DNA from 3 places in the Kistimonas ophiarachnellae genome. Region 2 is predicted to be linked to each of the others. Evidence: predicted binding sites of a transcription regulator. Region 2 holds the regulator's gene; each other region holds the start of a gene.
What was found. The regulator PhoB, encoded in region 2, activates phosphate uptake and scavenging genes when phosphate is short. The targets are predictions, from matches to a motif close to TGTCATANNNNTGTCANA.

Region 1 (6,564 bases), on a different contig from region 2:
ATTGCTGTCACTACCCATTACAGCTCCTTCTGACAGGCGGGCCGGCATCCTGCCGGCCGGTGAAATATGTGGGCCGATAGAGTTATGTATCGCCCATTTTCAGGAGGGCTGAACGATGAATCAGGCGGTTTGGGGCGCCACCATCCGGCATCGGTTCAGACTGGTGGCATAGAAGCGCAGGCCAAGCAGCAGTGCAGCAATCGTCAGGCCTGCTACCAGCCCGATCCAGAAGCCCCGTGGGCCCATTGCGCCGCCAGTGATATCGGTCATGCCAAGGATATAGCCCATCGGCAAGCCAACGGCCCAGTAGGCCATGACGACGAGGAACATCGGCGTACGGGTATCCTTATAGCCGCGCAGCGATCCAACGGCAGCCGCCTGCATGGCGTCAGAAAACTGGAAAATAGCCGCATAAAACAGCAATGCAGAGGCGGCCTGTATGACTTCCGGGTTACGGCTGTAGATGCCGGCAATCATCTCAGGGGCGACAAGCATTAACCCCGCACTCAGGCAGGCGCAGAACAGGCTGACGGCATGACCGACATAGGCTGCAAACCGGGCTTTTGCCGGGTTATTGGCGCCGAGCGACTGCCCCACCCGAATGGTGATGGCAAAGCTGATGCTCAATGGCAGCATGAACGTCAGTGAGGAAAAGTTCAGAGCCACCTGGTGGCTGGCAACCGTACTGGCACCCAGACGACCAATCAGCAGGGCGATAATGGCAAAGATACTGCCCTCAATGAACATGGTCATCCCGATGGGGAAGCCCAGTTTCAGGTGTTCCGCGATCCGTGAACCGACAGGTCGGTCGATGGCAGCAAAGATGCCCCGAGACTTATGCTTTCGGCCAAAGGCGGTATAGAGCATCATCATGATCGCCATGCTCCAGAAGGCGAGTGCTGTCGCCCAGCCACAACCTACGCCGCCCATGGCAGGGAAACCGAATTTGCCATAAATCAGGATGTAGTTGGCTGGAATATTGAGCAGCAGTGCAAGGACGCTGAACACCATGGCGGGCCGGGTATCAGATGTGCCTTCGCAATAGGCATTCAATGTCTGGTAAATAGCGATGGCAGGCGCACCATAGGCCAGTGCCTTCAGGTATTCATCAGTGATGACGATCAGGTCCGGTGACACCTTCATCAGGCGCAGCAACGGCTCGGTGCTGTGCAGATATATCATGGCCACCAAACCGGCAATCAGTGCGATCCAGAGCCCTTGTCGGACTTCGCCGGCAATATCCTCTGTTTTACCCGCACCAAACAAATGGGCGACAGTGGGGGTGGTTGCCATCAAGGTACCCCTGACCAGCAGGTAGAAGGGCATCCAGAGGCTGCCGCCAATGGCAACGGCGGCAAGATCACCGGCGCTGGCCTGGCCGGCCATGCTGGTGTCGATAAAGCCCATCCCACTCATTGATAACTGGGAGATGATGATGGGGGTCGCGAGGATCATCAGTTCCTTCGCTTCGGCCATAAAGCGCTGGAACCGGGTGGCTTTGCTGTGCATTGAAAACTTCTGTCGTTTTTACGGTATATAAAAAGTTATTTGTCGTTAGTTTTGATATTAAATTGTTATAAAAACGAGAGAAGTCAGTATTGCTACTCAATATCTATCGGTTTTAGAGGGAAAGCTCGAAAACTCCGGGTTATTAATCAAGATATTCCCGCTTTAAGCCGTCCAGCGTATGGGCGCAGCCATAAAAGCGTGCAAGGGCATCGGTAAAACGCTGTGCTCTGGCGGGTAAGCCTGTGCGAATGATCGTTTGGATTCCGTTAAATATACTGTCTTTAAATGCGTCAGAGGCGCTGTTGCCTGTCATCAGATTATCTGCGCTGATTCGGAAACGGTACCGACAGGCGTTGGCAAAAATCCACTCAAATGCCTGCGGTCTGACTTCTACCTGTTCAAACAGGTGTTGTTGTTCAGGCGTCCGGCCATCCGGCTCATACCAGTAGCCGTAATCCACCTGTTGGCGACGCGCGGGACCGGCCACGCACCAGTGGGCCACTTCATGCAGGGCGCTGGCAAAATAATCATGGGTGAACAGGATACGGTGTGTGGGGTTATCGGGTGTTGCCGGCTGATAAAGTGGTTCGTTGTGACCACCAACAAGCTCGGTATTGTCCGTTGCAAGAAAGGTTTTGTTAAACAGTGTAACCAGGTCCTGGGCGTCGTGCTGCATGATAACGTCAATGTTGCCGGAGGTTTGCTCAATGCCGTGGCGCATTATACCATCCGGTCATCTTGGCTATCAGGTTTATGCGGGCGTTGAATGAAAATTGTCGCCGATGAGAATATTCCGCTGGCGGATGTGTTTTTTGGTGGTTTGGGTGAGGTTGTCAGCGTTCCCGGCCGTACACTGAATGCCGCGCAAGTGGCCGATGCGGATGTGTTGCTGGTTCGTTCTGTCACTAGGGTGAATCGTGAATTGCTGGAAAACAGCAAGGTACGGTTTGTGGCTTCTGCGACCAGTGGTATTGATCATGTGGATACAGACTGGCTAAAGGAAAAGGGAATCGGCTTTGCTCACGCGCCCGGTTGTAATGCCGATTCTGTCGTTGAATATGTCCTCAGTGTGATCAATGTTCTGTCAGAGCAGCTTGGTTTTGCCCTGAAAGAGCAGGTTATCGGTATTATTGGCAAAGGTCAGGTCGGCGGGCGGTTACTGCGTCGCTTGGAGGTATTGGGTGTACGCTGTCTGGTACATGACCCTTTTGCACCGGTCGAGAAAACCGAACAGCAGGCTGAGCTGAATGACCTTCTCAAGAATGCCGACATTATTTCACTGCATACTCCTCTTACAAAGGATGGCGATCATCCAACCTTCCATCTGTTGAATGAACATCGTATTGGGATGATTCGTCCGGGCAGTATTCTGATCAACAGCAGCAGAGGACCGGTTGTAGACAACCTCGCGTTGCTGGATCGATTAAGGCAGGGAGATATGTCTGCCGTGCTGGATGTCTGGGAGCAGGAGCCCGACATTAATCCTGAGTTGCTGGATCATGTTGCCATCGGCACGCCCCATATTGCCGGATACAGCCTGGAAGCAAAAATTCGTGGTACCGGAATGATTTATCAGGCGCTATGCCGATATTTTGGGTTTCCTGCCCGGGTTAGAATCAACAATGTCATGCCGATTCCTGTATTACGGAGTATGACGTTCTCAAGCGATGTACAGGCGGAAGAGGCGATTACTACAGCGCTGCGCGCAGTCTATGATGTGAGGCGGGATGATATTCGCTTGCGTCTGGCGCTGAAGCAGCGAAAGGAAGCCGTTCCGGTTGTTTTCGATACGTTGCGAAAAAACTATCTGGAACGGCGTGAATTTCAATCATTGAAAGTACGTCTGCGTAATGCGACCCCTGACGTTAAGCTCCAGCTTGAAGGTCAGGGGTTTCGGGTTGTCAGTGAGTAATGGCAAACCCGTAGCTTGGGCAGGACAGGATGCCGGTGGCATCAAACTGTTCAAAGGCTGCCTGTAGCATGGCTTCGGTAATCGGGATCTCACGACCGTCCTCAGTGACGATAGCGGCGCCGTTAAAATAATCCTGGTTGTGGGCCTTAGTGGGATCCTGTACCGGCTTTTGTGTCGGTGAGCAGAGAGTATAAGTCATCGATCATCTCCTTCGGCCTGGGTTCCGGTGTTATCGGGTTACCATTGGCTTTAGCGTATCTAACCATTATGGCAATGCCATGACCAAGCCATGACAACCCGGTGACAATGGCGACTGAAAACAGACCTGGTTCATCAAAGATTGTCTTCAGTCACCGGATACCGGACGCTTTCAGGGTATCTTGAGTCGTTGTTACCATCAAGAACAGTTTCTGTAACGGTTTGTGGTATTTAGGGGGATTGTGTTGTTTACCATAGGACTGATTATCAATCCGGTTGCCGGTCTTGGCGGACGCGTTGCCCTGAAGGGCAGTGATGGTGTTGAAACGGTCGAGCAGGCGCTGGCGCTTGGCGCCATCCCCCGGGCCGAGATGCGTACTGAGGTTGCGCTGGAAAAACTGCTCCTGTTGAAAGAGCAGATTCAATTTCTGGTCTGGCGTGATGACATGGGCGGTGCCTTGTTGAAACGAATGGGTTTCGCCAGTCAGTTGCTCGTTACCACTGACCATGAATACACCTCGCCCGAAGATACCGAAGCGGCTGCAGCCGCCATGGAACAGGCTGGTGTTGATCTGATTCTTTTTGCTGGTGGCGATGGTACTGCCAGAAATATCTGTAACAGTGTGAGTGATGCGCAGCCGGTGCTGGGTATCCCGGCAGGCGTCAAGATCCATTCAGGCGTATACGCGGTGACACCCTCTGCAGCAGGGGAGGTGGTCGCCATGCTGATTCGAGGTGAGCTGGTTGGCCTGCGTGAACAGGATGTCAGGGATATTGATGAGTCAGCCTTCCGGGAAGGACGCGTCAGGGCAAAACACTATGGTGATCTGCTGGTACCGGAAGAAGGCCGATTTGTTCAGCAGGTCAAGCAGGCGGGACGTGAAGTCGAAGCGTTGGTGGTTCAGGATATTGCCGATTATTTCCGCGATGAAATCATGGAAGACGATGTCCTTTACCTGGTAGGGCCGGGTTCGACAACCCAGGGTGTGATGGATGTCCTTGGATTGGAAAATACACTGCTTGGTGTTGACCTTATCTGCAATGAAACCCTGATTGCTTCTGATATGACGGAGCAGGACATACTGATGCACATCAAGGATAAACCGGTGAAGCTGCTGGTTACGGCAATAGGCGGTCAGGGACATTTATTTGGCAGAGGTAACCAACAGCTGAGCCCGGATGTCATCCGTACGATTGGGCGAGAGAATATTCTGGTATTGGCAACCAAAACAAAAATCAGGGAACTTGACGGTCGCCCGCTCCTGCTCGATACCGGTGATACCGAACTGGATAAGGCTCTTTGTGGCACGATGACCGTACTGACGGGGTATAACGATCGCATTCTTTATCCGGTCACAACGCTATAACCGTTAAGCCGGAACAATCGTGTGCTCCGGCATAGTTTTTCTGAAGTATCAGTCTGTTTCTTTTGTTTAATTGCCATCCGACCCTGTTGATCCTGCAGGGGCGGATGGCGATATTCTCAGGCGCGTAATTGTTGTGAACGTCTGAACCATCTCCCACATCCTCACCACTCCAACGGATCGGTATAAGGCAATCGATGCGTAATGTTCTATGTTTTTTATTAGGCAGCATTATCGATGGTTGCCATGCTTGATCAGTCTTTTTCAATTATGTGAGGTTGGATGTGATCATGGCCAAATGGCGCAGCAATAATCGCGTGTTGATGTCTGTTGTTTTTTCCGGTGTGCTGGGTATGCCAGTCACACCATTGTTGGCAGGCAGTCTGCCTTCTGCCCATGCGCAACAGGGGGAAGATCGTGCCTGTTGTCATCATGACGAAATGGTTGCTTTGCCAGAGGGTGTGAAAGTACCGGAATTATCCCTGCTGTTATTTCGCGACGCAGTGACGGGTTTTAATTTGCATCTCAATATCCGGAATTTTGAACTGGAGTCACCAGAGTATGCGGCGGTTCGACATGAAGGGCTGGCTCAGGGGCATGCACATCTGTTTATCAATGGTAAGAAGGTTAAACGCCTTTATGGCCCTTATGAGCATCTGCCCGGAAGTTATTTCACATCTGGTGAGAATGAGATCAAGGTCACCCTGAATAACCATGATCATGCGAGTTTAACCGTGAACGAAAAGCCCTTAAGCGCAACATTGAAAATTAACACTGAGCAGGATGACCCAGTGATCAGTCACGAGTCCACATCGCCTGTCAGTGAATGAATTAGAGATGTAATACGTCATTAGGAATCAGATAACGCTGTATAACAATAATCATTCGATCAGGGCCAGGGAGAGGCTTTTCTATGCGAAAAATGGCAGCGACGCCACCTCGGTTTGATCAACATTTCAGAAACCAGTTTCGGCAATTGCTCGAGTGGCGGCGGGATGTGCGGCGTTTTGATACCCGTCCACTGCCTGACGGTTTGGTTGATGAACTGCTGGAAATCGCCAATCTCTCACCATCCGTCGGGTTAAGTCAGCCATGGCGTTTCATTATGGTTGATGACGCTGAACGACGCTCGCAGGTAACCGCTGACTTTGAGCAGTGTAATCGTGCAGCATTACAGCAGTTTTCAGGTGCCCGGGCGGCCCGGTATGCCAGCCTTAAACTGGCGGGACTCCGTGAAGCGCCTGTCCAGATTGCCACCTTTGTTGATGTGAACCCTGACCAGGGGCATGGATTGGGGCAGACGACAATGCCGGAAACCCTGCATTACTCATCCGTTCTGGCCATTTACTCGCTGTGGCTCGCAGCAAGAACCCACGGTGTTGGTTTGGGGTGGGTGTCCATCCTGAACCCTGATGAGGTGAAGGGTATCTGCGAAGTGCCTGATCACTGGCAATTCATTGCCTACCTTTGTCTTGGCTACCCACTGGAAGAACATACCGAGCCGGAATTACAGTTATCCGGCTGGGAGACGCGTCGTTCGCTGGATAATAAGGTGATACGTCGCTAGTCGTGGATTGAATT
Region 2 (6,564 bases):
AGCCTCTGAAGGTCACGACCTGGTGGTCAAGTACCTGGTAATGCATGGTGCATCACCGACTGTTAAGGATCGCTGGGGGAATACCCCTCTCGACGATGCACGGCGTCAATATCATGAGGGAATTGTCGTGTTTCTCGAGACCTGCAGGGAGTAGGCGATGGCCACCGGCGCATTATCGGTAGATCAGTATCCAGCCATAAATAATCATCCATTGTCGCAATGATAAAATGCACCAGAAGACTTCCCTTGTTTGCTTATGCTATGACCTTACAGGTATCAGCTCCGGTTGTGATGAAATTGATTAAGCCTGTCTCTGACGTTGAAAGAGCCAACCTTGATGAACTGTAAAAAAACCATCCGAAATACCATGTCAGAAGAAAGACTCATGCTATTCTGAGCAGCTTCGAAGGTTTTGCGGTTAATGATATCAGTCGCATCTTCAACGTTATTGGGAGTTGAAGGGAATACCCGGTCTTCTTCAGCGCCGCAGACCGGTCATGAATCAGACCCGTTGATTACGTATACATAACAATCCGTAGCAAGACTGTCAGCTACTCCCGCCCAGAGGAGCTACACGACAACGTCATTGGAGAGTTCATCGCCAGAATGTCGTATCAACCGGTTGGAAACATGACCGTATAAAACAATAATGCGACTAAACAATTTCAGTCGCTATTGTTATGGATCGTGTTCCGTAGCCACTCGGAAAACGAAGCGACCCGGGAATAGACGCCGTACTTGTAAGGTTGTCCACAGCCACTACCCCAGGAAACGATACCCGCCTGAACCGGGCGACCATGATGTTTGATAATCAACGGACCACCGCTGTCGCCGTAACAGGCATCGTTGCCGCCATCGATATAGCCAGCGCAGATTTCATTTTCAGAGAGATCGCCATTCTCACTGTTGAACATGGCGCAGAAGAACCATGGTGCGATGGGGACATTGACCGTATGAAGCAGGGAGGGGAGGCCGCCTTCTCCTTCATTTTCATTGGTGATGCCCCAGCCTGAAACTCTGGCCATGGCGCCTTCGTAGCCAGATTCCCGCATGATGCGTTCGTCAGCTGGTGGCAGGTAGGGGATGTCTGTGATGGGTTCTTTCAGTTTGATCAGGGCGATATCGCCATCGCCTTCCCACCAGGCCGGCGTCATGATGGCGACCGCTTCGGCATAAATACCTTGTGACGAATCCGAGATGTCCGTGACGCCAACCCGAATGTCCAACCCTTCAAGATCCCCATTGTCGTTGTCATAGTCTTCCACGCAATGTGCTGCTGTCAGCACCCACTGGGGCGCAACCAGGGAGCCGCCACAGAAATGCTGTCCGAAATCCTGCAGGGAGACTTGCCAGGGCTGGCTTTCATCGGCAACCGGCTGCCCACCGATGATGTTGAAAGCTTGGGCATCATTGATGCTACCTGATGAAACAAAGGGGGAAAAAAGCATGCTGAGTGAGAGCAGGGCTGATAATGAATAGCGCTGAATAAATGTGTCCATAGGGTTTATTGAGCTCCATCTCCTGAAAGAAAAGGCTGCCAGCTGATGTCAGACAGGGACTGACTTCAGCCATTCAGCCAGCTATGAACATAAGACCACAAGAAATGAAGGGGGTTCACTTTGATTGGGGCCGGTGGCCTGTACTTGTTCCCAGCCTCTTTCTGGCTTGCATGATCCGGGGTGATAGCGCATGCTCCGCGCTAACACTGGGAATGATAAATACCATGTCTTCATGTTGTATCTCAGGCCAGGACTGGCGTCCGGCGCAGGCATTGACCACGCCGGAGGAATGGCGTCCCTGGCTGCTGCACAGGGGGTCGCTGACCCTGAAACTCCAGCAGGAATTTCCCGGCACTTTCGCTGTTGAGGTGCTTCGGCATGACTGGGGGATTCCGAAGCCTGCAGAGCGTCTGGCCCTGGATCTCCAGGACCGTACCCGGGCCAGCATCCGTGAAGTGCTGCTGATCTGTAATGGCCAGCCCAAGGTGTTTGCCCGCAGTATTCTGCCGGTCACTTCGTTGCAGGGTCGTAACCGCTGCCTGCTCCAGTTGAAAGAGCGTCCGCTCGGTGAGGTCTTGTTTGCAGACCCCAATCTCAAGCGGGGTGAAATCGAAGTCTCGTCACTGGCTGCCCGGATCTTTAATCCTTGCCTGTCTTATGAGTATTCTGATCAGCTCGCCTGGGGGCGACGTTCAGTTTTTTATCTGTCAGATAAACCGTTGCTGGTTAGCGAGTTTTTCCTGCCCGATCCCTAAACGGTTGCAGCCCGCCGTGAGGACTTTTAGACTGCGGCGGAAATAATGCACGAATTCAGGGGACCTATGAAGGCGACGCTCACCCGCTATTTTCCTCGCCTCGATGACTTTTTCCGGCTCATGCGCCTGGATAAGCCCATAGGCACGTTACTGTTGCTGTGGCCGACACTTTGGTCGCTCTGGCTGTCGGCAGAAGGTGTGCCGAATCCGGGAGTGCTGGCGATTTTTGTTGCAGGTGTTGTGCTCATGCGCAGTGCCGGCTGTGTTATCAATGATTATGCCGATCGACGTTTTGACGGGCACGTGAAGCGTACCTGCATGCGGCCGATCGTTACCGGAAAAATAACCGGGAAAGAAGTCCTTACCCTGTTCGCCGGACTGGTGTTTGTTTCCTTTATTCTGGTTCTGATGACCAATCCGCTGACGATTGGTCTGTCATTCGCCGCGCTGGCGCTGGCCGTCATCTATCCCTTTATGAAGCGGCATACGCACCTTCCCCAGGTCGTTTTGGGCGCTGCTTTCGGGTGGTCGATCCCGATGGCGTGGGCGGCCCAGACCGGTGAGCTGACAGTGATTACCTGGTTGCTTTTTACGGCCAATCTCCTCTGGACGGTGGCTTACGATACCCAGTACGCCATGGTGGATCGGGATGATGATCTGCGTATCGGCATTAAATCAACGGCCATCCTTTTTGGTGAGCTGGATACGCGGATTAATGCGGTACTGCAGATACTTGCACTGGTGGGACTACTCTTTGTCGGGGCGAAACTGTCACTGGGTTGGTTCTATTATCTTGGTCTTGTAGGCGCTGCCGGGTTGTTTGTTTATCAGTACCGTCTGACGCGTACCCGTGATCGGGACGGCTGTTTCAAGGCATTCCTGAATAACCACTGGGTGGGTATGACCATCTTTGCCGGTATTTTCGGTAACTATCTGATCAGTGGGTAATAGTGCCTCGTTTGAACTGGTTTCTACGTTTTCAGCTGGCTGTCATTTGTCTGTAACATTCAGTCGGTGTAATCCCTACTAAATAACGGGTGGTTTGGAGCCGGAAACAGGGAGACGGGACAGGGTAATGACAGGCAATAATATTCTGATCGTGGACGATGAAGCGCCCATTCGCGAAATGATTATGGTGGCGCTCGAGATGGCTGGCTACCACTGTCTGGAAGCGGAAAACTGCACCGAGGCCCACGGCATTATTGTCGATCAGCGGCCTGACCTGATCCTGCTGGACTGGATGCTGCCTGGTGGCAGCGGCATTGAATTTGCCCGTCGCCTGAAGCGGGATGAACTGACCGCTGATATTCCGGTCATCATGCTGACCGCGAAGTGCGAGGAAGACAACAAAATCCAGGGGCTGGAGACGGCGGATGATTACATCACCAAACCCTTTTCTCCCCGCGAACTGGTGGCACGCCTGAAAGCGGTGCTGCGCCGCGCCGGAACCGCTGAACAGAATGATCCGATTGTGGTGGAAGGGGTGACGATGGATCCTGTCAGTCACCGGGTCACCATTGATGGCGCACCCTCCGACATGGGGCCGACCGAATATCGCCTGCTCCAGTTCTTCATGACCCACCAGGAACGGGCCTATACCCGGGGCCAGTTGCTTGATCATGTCTGGGGCGGTAATGTCTACGTGGAAGAACGCACGGTTGACGTTCATATCCGCCGGTTGCGTAAGGCGCTGGGCAGTGAGTATGAGCGTCTGGTGCAGACTGTCAGGGGTACCGGGTACCGGTTTTCCACACGGGCCTGATCGTCTGAATCATAAGTCGAATTCCTGCATCCTGACTGGGGATGACCTGCAGGAGTTGTCATCGTAAAGGGTTGATCCAACGTGAATCGTAACTGGCAGTCTGCTGTTATCCGGCGGCTGGTGCTATTGCTGGGTGCCTGCCTGTTGCTGGGGCTGGTCACCGACCAGATTACTTTATGTTTATTGCTCGGTGTTTCCGGCTACCTGGTCTGGACTTTGATCCAGATGTTTCGCCTGGGTCGCTGGCTGGAAGCCAGTGAATTCTCGGAGCAGGAACCCCCTACCAGCCAAGGCCTTTGGGGCGCAATCTTCGATAATATCTACCGTCTTCAGCGTCGGCAGCAGAAATCCCGACGCCGGTTGCAGGCGGTGATTGATCGGGTGCAGGCGTCCACCGGTGCGCTCAGTGATGCGATTGTCATGGTGAACAGCCATGGCTGCATTGAATGGTGGAACCCGGCCGCGGAACAATTACTGGGTTTCCGTTCTCCCGACGATCAGGGACAACACATTACCAACCTCATTCGTGATCCCCGGTTTATTCGTTACTTCGAACAAAAATCCTATAACGAACCGTTGGAGTTACCTTCTCCGGTTATTGAGAACATTCGGCTGCAATATTCCATTACGCTTTACGGGACGAATAACCGACTGGTTGTCGTGCGGAATATCACCCGCCTGCATCAGCTTGAGGTGATGCGGAAAGATTTCGTCGCCAATGTGTCCCATGAATTGCGTACGCCACTGACGGTCATTACCGGTTACCTGGAAACCATGCAGGACGGACTGGAATTGATGCCGGATAAGGCACCGCCTGTCTGGAAGCGTGCTCTGACACAGATGCTGACTCAGGCCGAGCGGATGCAGAATATCATCAGTGATCTGCTGACCCTGTCCAGGCTTGAAACCTCTGATAATCAGTTAGACCAGAGTTCCGTCAATATTCATGAACTGCTGGACACGGTTGTGCATGATGCAATGGCATACAGTCATGGAAAGCACCAGGTGAAGCTGGATTGTCCTGACAATGCCTGTTTGACCGGAAACCGGGATGAGTTACGCAGCGCCTTTTCCAACCTGGTTTACAACGCGGTGAAATACACGCCAGAAGGCGGCGATATCAAGGTTCGCTGGCTGGAGAACAGTTATGGCGCCACGCTGCAGGTGAAGGACAACGGCATCGGTATTGATCCACAGCACCTGCCCAGGTTGACGGAACGGTTTTACCGGGTGGACAAGGGGCGTCATTCACAAACCGGTGGGACGGGCCTGGGGCTGGCCATCGTCAAGCATGTGTTGTTGCGCCACAATGCGGTACTGGATGTCAGCAGCAAGCCGGGTAAGGGCAGTACGTTCTCCTGTCGTTTTCCTGCTGCGAGGCGGGAATGTTGTTGATAACGGCTATCTAGCGTTAACTGTTTCTTAATCGATCGACTTGCCATATGACGATTATGTGCCATCTTCTTCTGGCAAATGTCGTTTATCTTGCAGTACTTCGTTGTCAGCTGTTTCCATCCTCTGTAAGGCCTGCCTGGCAACGGGGATTTTCCCTGTTATACCGCCCAGCCTGATGAGTATTATCATGAAAACGGAATGTTTAACGGGTCTCCTGTTAGGTGCGGTCGCGTTGTCATTACCGGCCTTTGCCCGTGGTCCGTAATGCACTGATACGTGGGTGGTTTGTTATGTCATCAAGCTTGCAGGCTGGCAGCACGCCACAGGAGGGGTGGCGCAAGTGGCAGTGTGTCGTCTGTGGATTTATTTATGATGAGGCAGAAGGATGGCCGGAAGATGGCATCGCGCCGGGCACACGCTGGGAAGATGTACCAGAGGACTGGCTGTGCCCGGATTGTGGTACCGGCAAGCAGGATTTTGAGATGATGCGGGTTTCGTAAAGAAAAAGTCAAAATCCCATATATCGAGTTTTGGGTTTGACCGACAAACTATCTGTTGTGCTTTTTCTGCCAATGTTTCGATAATTTGACAGTTTTTCCGGAGAATAGAGGGCTTCAGGGTATTGCCCTGCAGTAGTGGACTGTTTTAAGGTTGAGTTCTGCACCACAACACACGGTGTAAGACCGCTTTCTCTCCGGGTACAGGAACTGGCCCGGTATGGAAAACCCAAAAGAAGAAAAAAATACTCCAAGGAGTCGAGAGGGAAAACTATGCGCAAACCAGACCTTGTTGATGCTATCGCTGATCGTGCCGATCTCACCAAAGACAAAGCCACTGACGCACTGAACATTCTCCTTGATGAAATCACCAAGGCGCTTGAGCGTAAGGAATCAGTGAACCTGATCGGCTTTGGTTCTTTCGAATCCCGTGAGCGTGGTGCGCGCATGGGTAAAAACCCCCAGACTGGCGAACCGATCCAGATCAAGGCCAGCACCACCGTTGGCTTCAAGCCCGGCAAGGCGCTCAAGGAAGCAGTAAACGACTGATACCGGTTATCTGGCCGGCCATCAGCCGGCCAGTATGTCGTCTTGTTACTGACCCTTAATATTGACCCTCATACTATCCCTGCCACTGTACATCTCGTTGTCACCCG
Region 3 (6,564 bases), on a different contig from region 2:
CGCGTATCAGTAGCGAACAGCTGAAACTGCTGCACCAGGGATCACTGCGCATGATCATCATCCTGGGTGTCAGTCTGTCCGGCGTCATTCTGCTACTGTGGAATTCGATTAATACCAGCCTGGTGTTGCCTATTGCGACCTGGCTCGCAACGCTTGGATTATTACGTCAGGTACTGGCATCAGGTTTCCTGCGGGAAGCACAGGATACGAAACAGGATGGCCATCAGAAGTGGCTGCTTTACTTCTGCATCAGCACCGCCCTGAGCGGCGCATCGTTTGCGGCAGCCATTCTTTTGTTAATGCCGTTCTCCACCTTTACGGATCTCGCCGCCACACAGCTTTTGCTGACCATTGCACTGCTTTCAAGTGCGGTGCTGTTTTCCTGCTATCTGCCAGCCTTTATCTGTTTCAGCCTGCCCAGCCTTCTGCCCGTTTCGCTTTCCCTGTGGATGAATCCGGTGCCCCAAACCGATATCTGGGCCTTTATCCAGGTTATTCTGTTGGGCGTTGTCTTGTATTGCGCGCTTTATGCGCACCGTTTTTCCATCAAGTCACTGGAACGTCGCTTTCGTAACCAGGCGCTCAGTGATCTGCTGTCCGATGAAAACCGCAAAGTCCGGGATACCCAGAAAGAACTGGAGGAAACCCATGCGGGACTGGAGCAAATGGTCACCGAGAGGACTCGTGAACTCTCAGAAACCACCGAGGCATTAAAAAACAGTGAGCATCGACTCAGCCAGGCCCTGGACGCCAGTCGTCTTGGTTTCTGGGACTGGGACATGGAAAACGAGCAAATCTATCACAGCCATTTCAAGGAACTGTTTGGCTATGACACGGAAAAGCTCAGTGGCTTTAAAGGCCACCTGGAACCCCTGATTCATACCTCGGATGCACCCCGTGTCCGCAAAGCCATCATCGCCCACCTTCGACATAAAACCGATCAGTATCTTGCTCGCTACCGGATACTCCATGCCAATGGCTCCTGGGTCTGGGTAGAAGACAGTGGACAGGTCGTTGAATGGAACGACAAGGGACGTGCAAGCCGTATGCTCGGCACCCGTCGGGATATCTCACTGGAAATGGAGCATGAACGGCAGACTCGTCTGGCCCTCACCCTGTTCCAGAGCACCAGTGAAGCCATCTTTGTGCTGAATGCCCGTTTCCGCTTTGTGGCGATTAACAAGGCGTTCAAGGAACTGACCGGCTACAGCAATGATGAGATCATCAATAAAACCATTGCCGATTTCCAAACGGATGACGGTAACGAAGAACGCTATAACCAGATAGGTAGTGCCCTGATTCAACAGGGGCGTTATGAAGGGGAGCTGATTGAACGACGCAAGGACGGTGATACTTATCCGATCTGGATTCAGATCAGTTCCGTTCGAGACCAAAGTGGCCGGATTACGCATTATGTCGGCATGTTCCGTGACCTGACCGAATATAAACAGACAGAAGAACGCCTGACGTACCTGGCCAATTTTGATCCACTGACCGGTCTGGCTAATCGTAATCGATTCCGTGAACGTCTGTATGAAGCCATCGCTTATGCCGATGCAAAACAACAGTCCTTTGCGCTGATCACGATTGATCTGGATCGTTTCAAACAGATAAATGACAGCCTCGGCCACGAAGTTGGCGATAGCCTGTTACAACAGGTTTCCCGACGCCTCACGCAACATACCTCACATGCGCACAGTGTGGCGCGACTGGCTGCAGACGAATTCAGCCTTATTATTGATAACAACCCAACGCAGGGGGCCATTTCAGCATTGGGCGAAACCATTGTGCAGGCCGTTTCCAAACCTTACCGGATACACGACCACGAACTCATCATTGGCGCCAGTATCGGTGTCGCAATGTTTCCGGAAAATGCCCGCGAATTGCAGACACTGATCAGCCAGGCGGATATGGCCATGGCGCAGGCCAAATACCTCGGCGGCAATAATCTGCAGTTCTATAACCGAAACCTGCAGTCTGCTTCCAGGGAACGGGTCGCATTGGAGACAAGCCTGCGTAAGGCAATCAGCAATGGTGAACTGGAAACCTATTATCAACCTAAAATGACGCTGGCTGGCGACACCATCACCAAGGCAGAAGCATTGGTTCGCTGGAATCATCCGGAAGAAGGGCTGATCACGCCGGGCCGGTTTATCAGCATTGCCGAGGAAAGCAGCCTGATAAACGACATTGGTGAATTTGTCATGCGCCAGGCCTGCCAGCAGGCAAGAACCTGGCTGGATCAGGGCTGGGAGATCCGGGTTTCCGTCAACCTGTCGGTCAGCCAGCTCCGCCAGGCCCAACTGATTGAGCTTATCCGTACGGTTCTTGAAGAAACCCGCCTGCCACCGCATCTTCTGGAACTGGAACTCACAGAAAGCCTGATCATGGATGATATTGATCGCACCATTGAAACGCTTCACGACATCCGGCAACTGGGCGTCACAATCAGTATTGATGATTTCGGCACCGGCTATTCATCCCTCAGCTACCTGAAGCGTTTTCCCGTGGATGCCCTGAAAATCGATCGCTCCTTTATCAGCAGCCTGGATACCAGCGAGGATGATTCCGCCATAACCCGCGCCATTATCGTCATGGCCCACAGCCTGGATCTGAAGGTTGTCGCGGAGGGCGTCGAGAAGCTATCGCATCTTCAGTTTCTACGTGACAATGCCTGTGATGAAGTCCAGGGATATTTCATCAGCAAGCCGCTGCCGGCAACGGAATTCAGTCAGTTTCTTGCCAGTCGCGCCTGAATCCCCATCCGGCTGACACGCTAACTGTTTTCACAGACCGTGTTCATGCGGTTCATGTAGGCATTCCAGTCCTGCTCCATGTAGTCTTCCAGTTCCTGGACCCGCTTTCGAGCGGACTCTAACAGGTTCGCCGGAGCCCGAGGATAACGGGGATTCTGACGATCATCATCGATATGGTATTTACGCAATCCCATGCTGATATGGCAATCACCGATGAAACGGCCATTCAGGTGGTTACGATCATCCACCTCCATACAGCCCGCCATCACAACATCCAGATAAGAGCGGGTAATTTTTTTATTCATATGGTCATACCCATTCCCCAGGTAATGTCCACCATCGTTGATATCGTGCTTATTGGCCACGTACATGTAGATCTCAATATCGTCTACATGATCCACAAACCAACTACTATCCTGCGGGTTATAGAATTCAATCGCACTGAGTGGTAAACGAATTCGTCGATAACGGCGATGACCTTCACGGGCATCAAAGCGCCAGAGATCATGGGGGCTCACACGGTACGCCAATCCATTCACGAAACGGCCTGCATGTTCTTCTGCTGCAAGCACGCGCATCTCATACTGCTCAAGCCACAGGTTCCAGGAACGTTCATAACCGTTAATCCGGACAGGAATCAGGGTCTGCTCAGCAACATCTGGCGCTGTCACTGTACGGGTCAGTGACAACATCAGGCTCCCGTAGCCAACGAGATAAACGTTCTTATGCTCCTTCTCAGGAGAGGCCATGGCATTTGTTGTTATCAGTGTGTACAACATCACAGTCGCTACTATGTTATGTAACATCCTTCCATCCTTGTCATCTGTCTTGAAATCAATAAGAAGTAAAAATGAAGGAAGGCTGCCCGATGCATAACCGCAGTTGCCTGACGGATAACATGATCAAAAGAAAAATGGCTATTCACTGTAATGGGTAAAACCCTACAACTTGTTCACCAGTGCTTTACGTTTTTCATTTAACGTAATGTTAAGTGTTTAATCCTGGGCAACGGTACATGCCACAAACCTGATACCCAGTGATGAAATGATCATCATGCATCCTTCCTGATAATCACATGAGACCCCTGACAGGACTTAAAATTCCCCAATCTGCTTCTGTTTGTTTCAATTGTTCGCTCCCCTGATAGGCTCGTTGCCCTTACTGCCGGTCACTGCTTCGTCCCCCTTGATTCGGGTTGAACTGCCTTACAAAAACGACATACACCGGATAAAGTGTCAGGATGACTGTAGTTTTACTACACCGATATTACCGGTGAGAACGGGGATATTACTGACAATTACTAACAGCACCACCAGCGGCATAGGTACTTTCCACTACTATCCCCGTCTTCCTTGTTGTATAACTACAGCCCAAAAATAAGCCGGTCCGCCCATGTCCCCAACAAACCTGCTTCAGCACATTGATGAAAATCGACGCCATCTCAGAAAGTCGGAGCATAAAGTGGCGGATTATGTCGCGGCACATCCGGCTAATGTCATTCATATCAGCATTGCAGACCTGGCCGCTCACTGCGGTGTCAGCGAACCCACCGTTTTGCGTTTCTGCAGGGCCATTGGCTGTAACGGGTTTCAGGATTTCAAGTTACAACTTGCCCAGAGCCTGGCCAGTGGTACCAGTTTTGGTCAGTTTGAGGTCACAGGGGAAGAATCCACCGGCGATTTCAAGCAGATGGTCTTCAATACCACCATCAGCAACCTGATTGATATTCGTGACCAGCTGGATTCAGAGCAACTGGAACAGGCCATTTCCCTGTTGAGTCAGGCGCAGCGGATTGAATTTTATGGTTATGGTGCTTCAGGCATTGTCGCAACGGATGCACAACACAAATTTTTCCGTCTCCAGGTAACAACGGCTGCCTATTCCGATCCCCACATGCAATCCATGTCTGCGGCAACGCTGACACAGGATGATGTCGTGATCGCTATTTCACAGACCGGGCGCACCAAGGAATTACTGCACGTCATCCAGCTGGTGCAAAAACAATCCGCCAAAGTCATTGCCCTGTGCCCTTCAAACACGCCAATGGCCAGTGCCTGTGATATCCATGTGCCCATCAATGTGCCGGAAAACACTGACATCTATACCCCGCTGACATCACGCATCGCCCACCTTGTCGTGATTGATGTTCTGGCCATGGGTGTTGCCATGTCACGGGGGCCTGAACTGGCGCAGCAATTGCAAACGGTTAAGAAAAACCTTCGTTCACTGAGGCTTACGCAAAAGTAGTAAAGCGCCATGAACCGTTACCGGCACTTTAAACGACAATGGCATATTTCCTACAGACGACCGGTATAATCTCGCTTGAGTTAAAACCTGTCGATTTATACAAATGCCTATAGCGAAATAAGGTCATAAAACGGCAACAGACTCCGGTCACCATTCGCATAACAAGTAATAACAAGAAAGGGAGTGGCACAATGACTGAACCACGCACCAGTACCACGGAAGAGATAATACGTCCATTGATACAGGATAAGGACAAGACTAACGATCCTCTGCCGGAAAAAGCATCCGAACGTTCACTCTATATCCGTCGCGCCATAGAAGATCATTTCGAAGAAAAACGACTCAAGGCGTTAAGCGATGATGGTTGGTGGGACAACATATAAACCCACAACCGACTCCCATACCAGTCACCTAAAGGGTATTCGGACTCTGGCGTCCAGCCGGGAACGGAGAATGTACTGCTGACGAGCTGATACGGTTGGTTAACTGATGCAGACAGCAAAAAATCTTTGATACGTAGCATCTGCCCTGTGCAGAGATAGCAGTAGATAAGCCCGCATCGATCCAGAGAGGCGCTGCGAAAATCCCCATAGCGGACACTCAGGTTCTCCTGTCCGCTTAACACCTTTCTCAGGTAAGCGACAAACCATGGAACCGGTGAATTCTCCCAGGCGATAATCGAATTTTTCGGATACTTCCTGGCCAGATACAGCGCTATCCCACCCCAGCCACAACCGAACTCCATAATCACACCATCGATTGCCTCGGGTAACAGGTTATCCAGAGCGTCTGTCGTACGACGGCAGGAAGGTGTGGGGCCAATACCATTTTTCAGGGTGAAGCCGACAATCAGCGCGACCACCAGAAACAGGCAAACCAGTGCTGTGATTTCGAAACCCGCCATCGCTCATTCCAGAATGCATCCTGTGGATAACATCGGCGGACATCAGGATCGGATGAATGTCCCGGTTAATATCAGAACCACCCGTTAAGTGATGGCGTCAACAGGCCGCTTTCAGAACGTACCTTGATTAGACAGATGGTTTCGTACAAATGATCCAGCGAAATTCACGACACCGCCATAAACTTCACTGGATACGGAACTAACTGAAAAACAAACCGTCTATTGATGACCTTAATGAATTTTTGATGCGTTAACGATTTATCACCACTAACTGTCCGGTTAAAGAAAAATCAGTTATCTCAAGGTAATTCCTGGTCAAAATGCAACCGGGAATGTTAGAAAAAGCAACATTGGCTATCAAAACACGTTTTAAAATACCTGCATATCGCCGCAATCGCTTAACCTTTGTTGCGCAAATTTGAGCGCGAAATTTCTAACCGGACGGCAGAAATTTATCACAATGGAGTTGATGCCATGGAAGCCACCAGGTACACAAAATACGGAACATTCATCTTAAATGATGATTTAGACCAACACAGAAACATACTTGCCCTTGAAGAACCTGCCCTTAGAGCCTGCCGTGAAGGAGATCTGCCCAGCCTGAAAGCAGAGTTATCAAAGGATCCATCAATAGTAAGGAATGAATTCCGTTCACGT

Region 1: a site for PhoB is predicted at 3,710-3,727, ahead of AC27K1_RS09830 (PA1571 family protein). Genes of this name have one in related genera too.
Region 3: a site for PhoB is predicted at 5,125-5,142, ahead of AC27K1_RS05625 (PA3496 family putative envelope integrity protein). Genes of this name have one in related genera too.

What each region holds. Positions count from the first base shown of each region.
Region 1 is NZ_BAAJPA010000006.1:254,256-260,819, reverse strand. Features, by position in the region: gene AC27K1_RS09850 (hypothetical protein) at 1-18, opposite strand, end outside; gene AC27K1_RS09845 (MATE family efflux transporter) at 121-1,509, opposite strand; gene AC27K1_RS09840 (elongation factor P hydroxylase) at 1,652-2,230, opposite strand; gene pdxB (4-phosphoerythronate dehydrogenase PdxB) at 2,276-3,421, shown strand; gene AC27K1_RS09830 (PA1571 family protein) at 3,411-3,620, opposite strand; gene AC27K1_RS09825 (ATP-NAD kinase family protein) at 3,865-4,986, shown strand; gene AC27K1_RS09820 (hypothetical protein) at 5,274-5,813, shown strand; gene bluB (5,6-dimethylbenzimidazole synthase) at 5,897-6,550, shown strand; gene AC27K1_RS09810 (SAM-dependent methyltransferase) at 6,563-6,564, opposite strand, start outside.
Region 2 is NZ_BAAJPA010000023.1:1,157-7,720, forward strand. Features, by position in the region: partial or broken gene AC27K1_RS20320 (glutaminase) at 1-154, shown strand, start outside; gene AC27K1_RS20325 (S1 family peptidase) at 666-1,499, opposite strand; gene AC27K1_RS20330 (chorismate--pyruvate lyase family protein) at 1,724-2,254, shown strand; gene ubiA (4-hydroxybenzoate octaprenyltransferase) at 2,321-3,202, shown strand; gene phoB (phosphate regulon transcriptional regulator PhoB) at 3,330-4,016, shown strand; gene phoR (phosphate regulon sensor histidine kinase PhoR) at 4,098-5,411, shown strand; gene AC27K1_RS20350 (rubredoxin) at 5,714-5,911, shown strand; gene AC27K1_RS20355 (HU family DNA-binding protein) at 6,047-6,457, shown strand.
Region 3 is NZ_BAAJPA010000003.1:359,742-366,305, reverse strand. Features, by position in the region: gene AC27K1_RS05640 (putative bifunctional diguanylate cyclase/phosphodiesterase) at 1-2,756, shown strand, start outside; gene AC27K1_RS05635 (gamma-glutamylcyclotransferase family protein) at 2,777-3,562, opposite strand; gene hexR (transcriptional regulator HexR) at 4,149-5,003, shown strand; gene AC27K1_RS05625 (PA3496 family putative envelope integrity protein) at 5,195-5,386, shown strand; gene AC27K1_RS05620 (class I SAM-dependent methyltransferase) at 5,326-5,907, opposite strand; gene AC27K1_RS05615 (ankyrin repeat domain-containing protein) at 6,382-6,564, shown strand, end outside.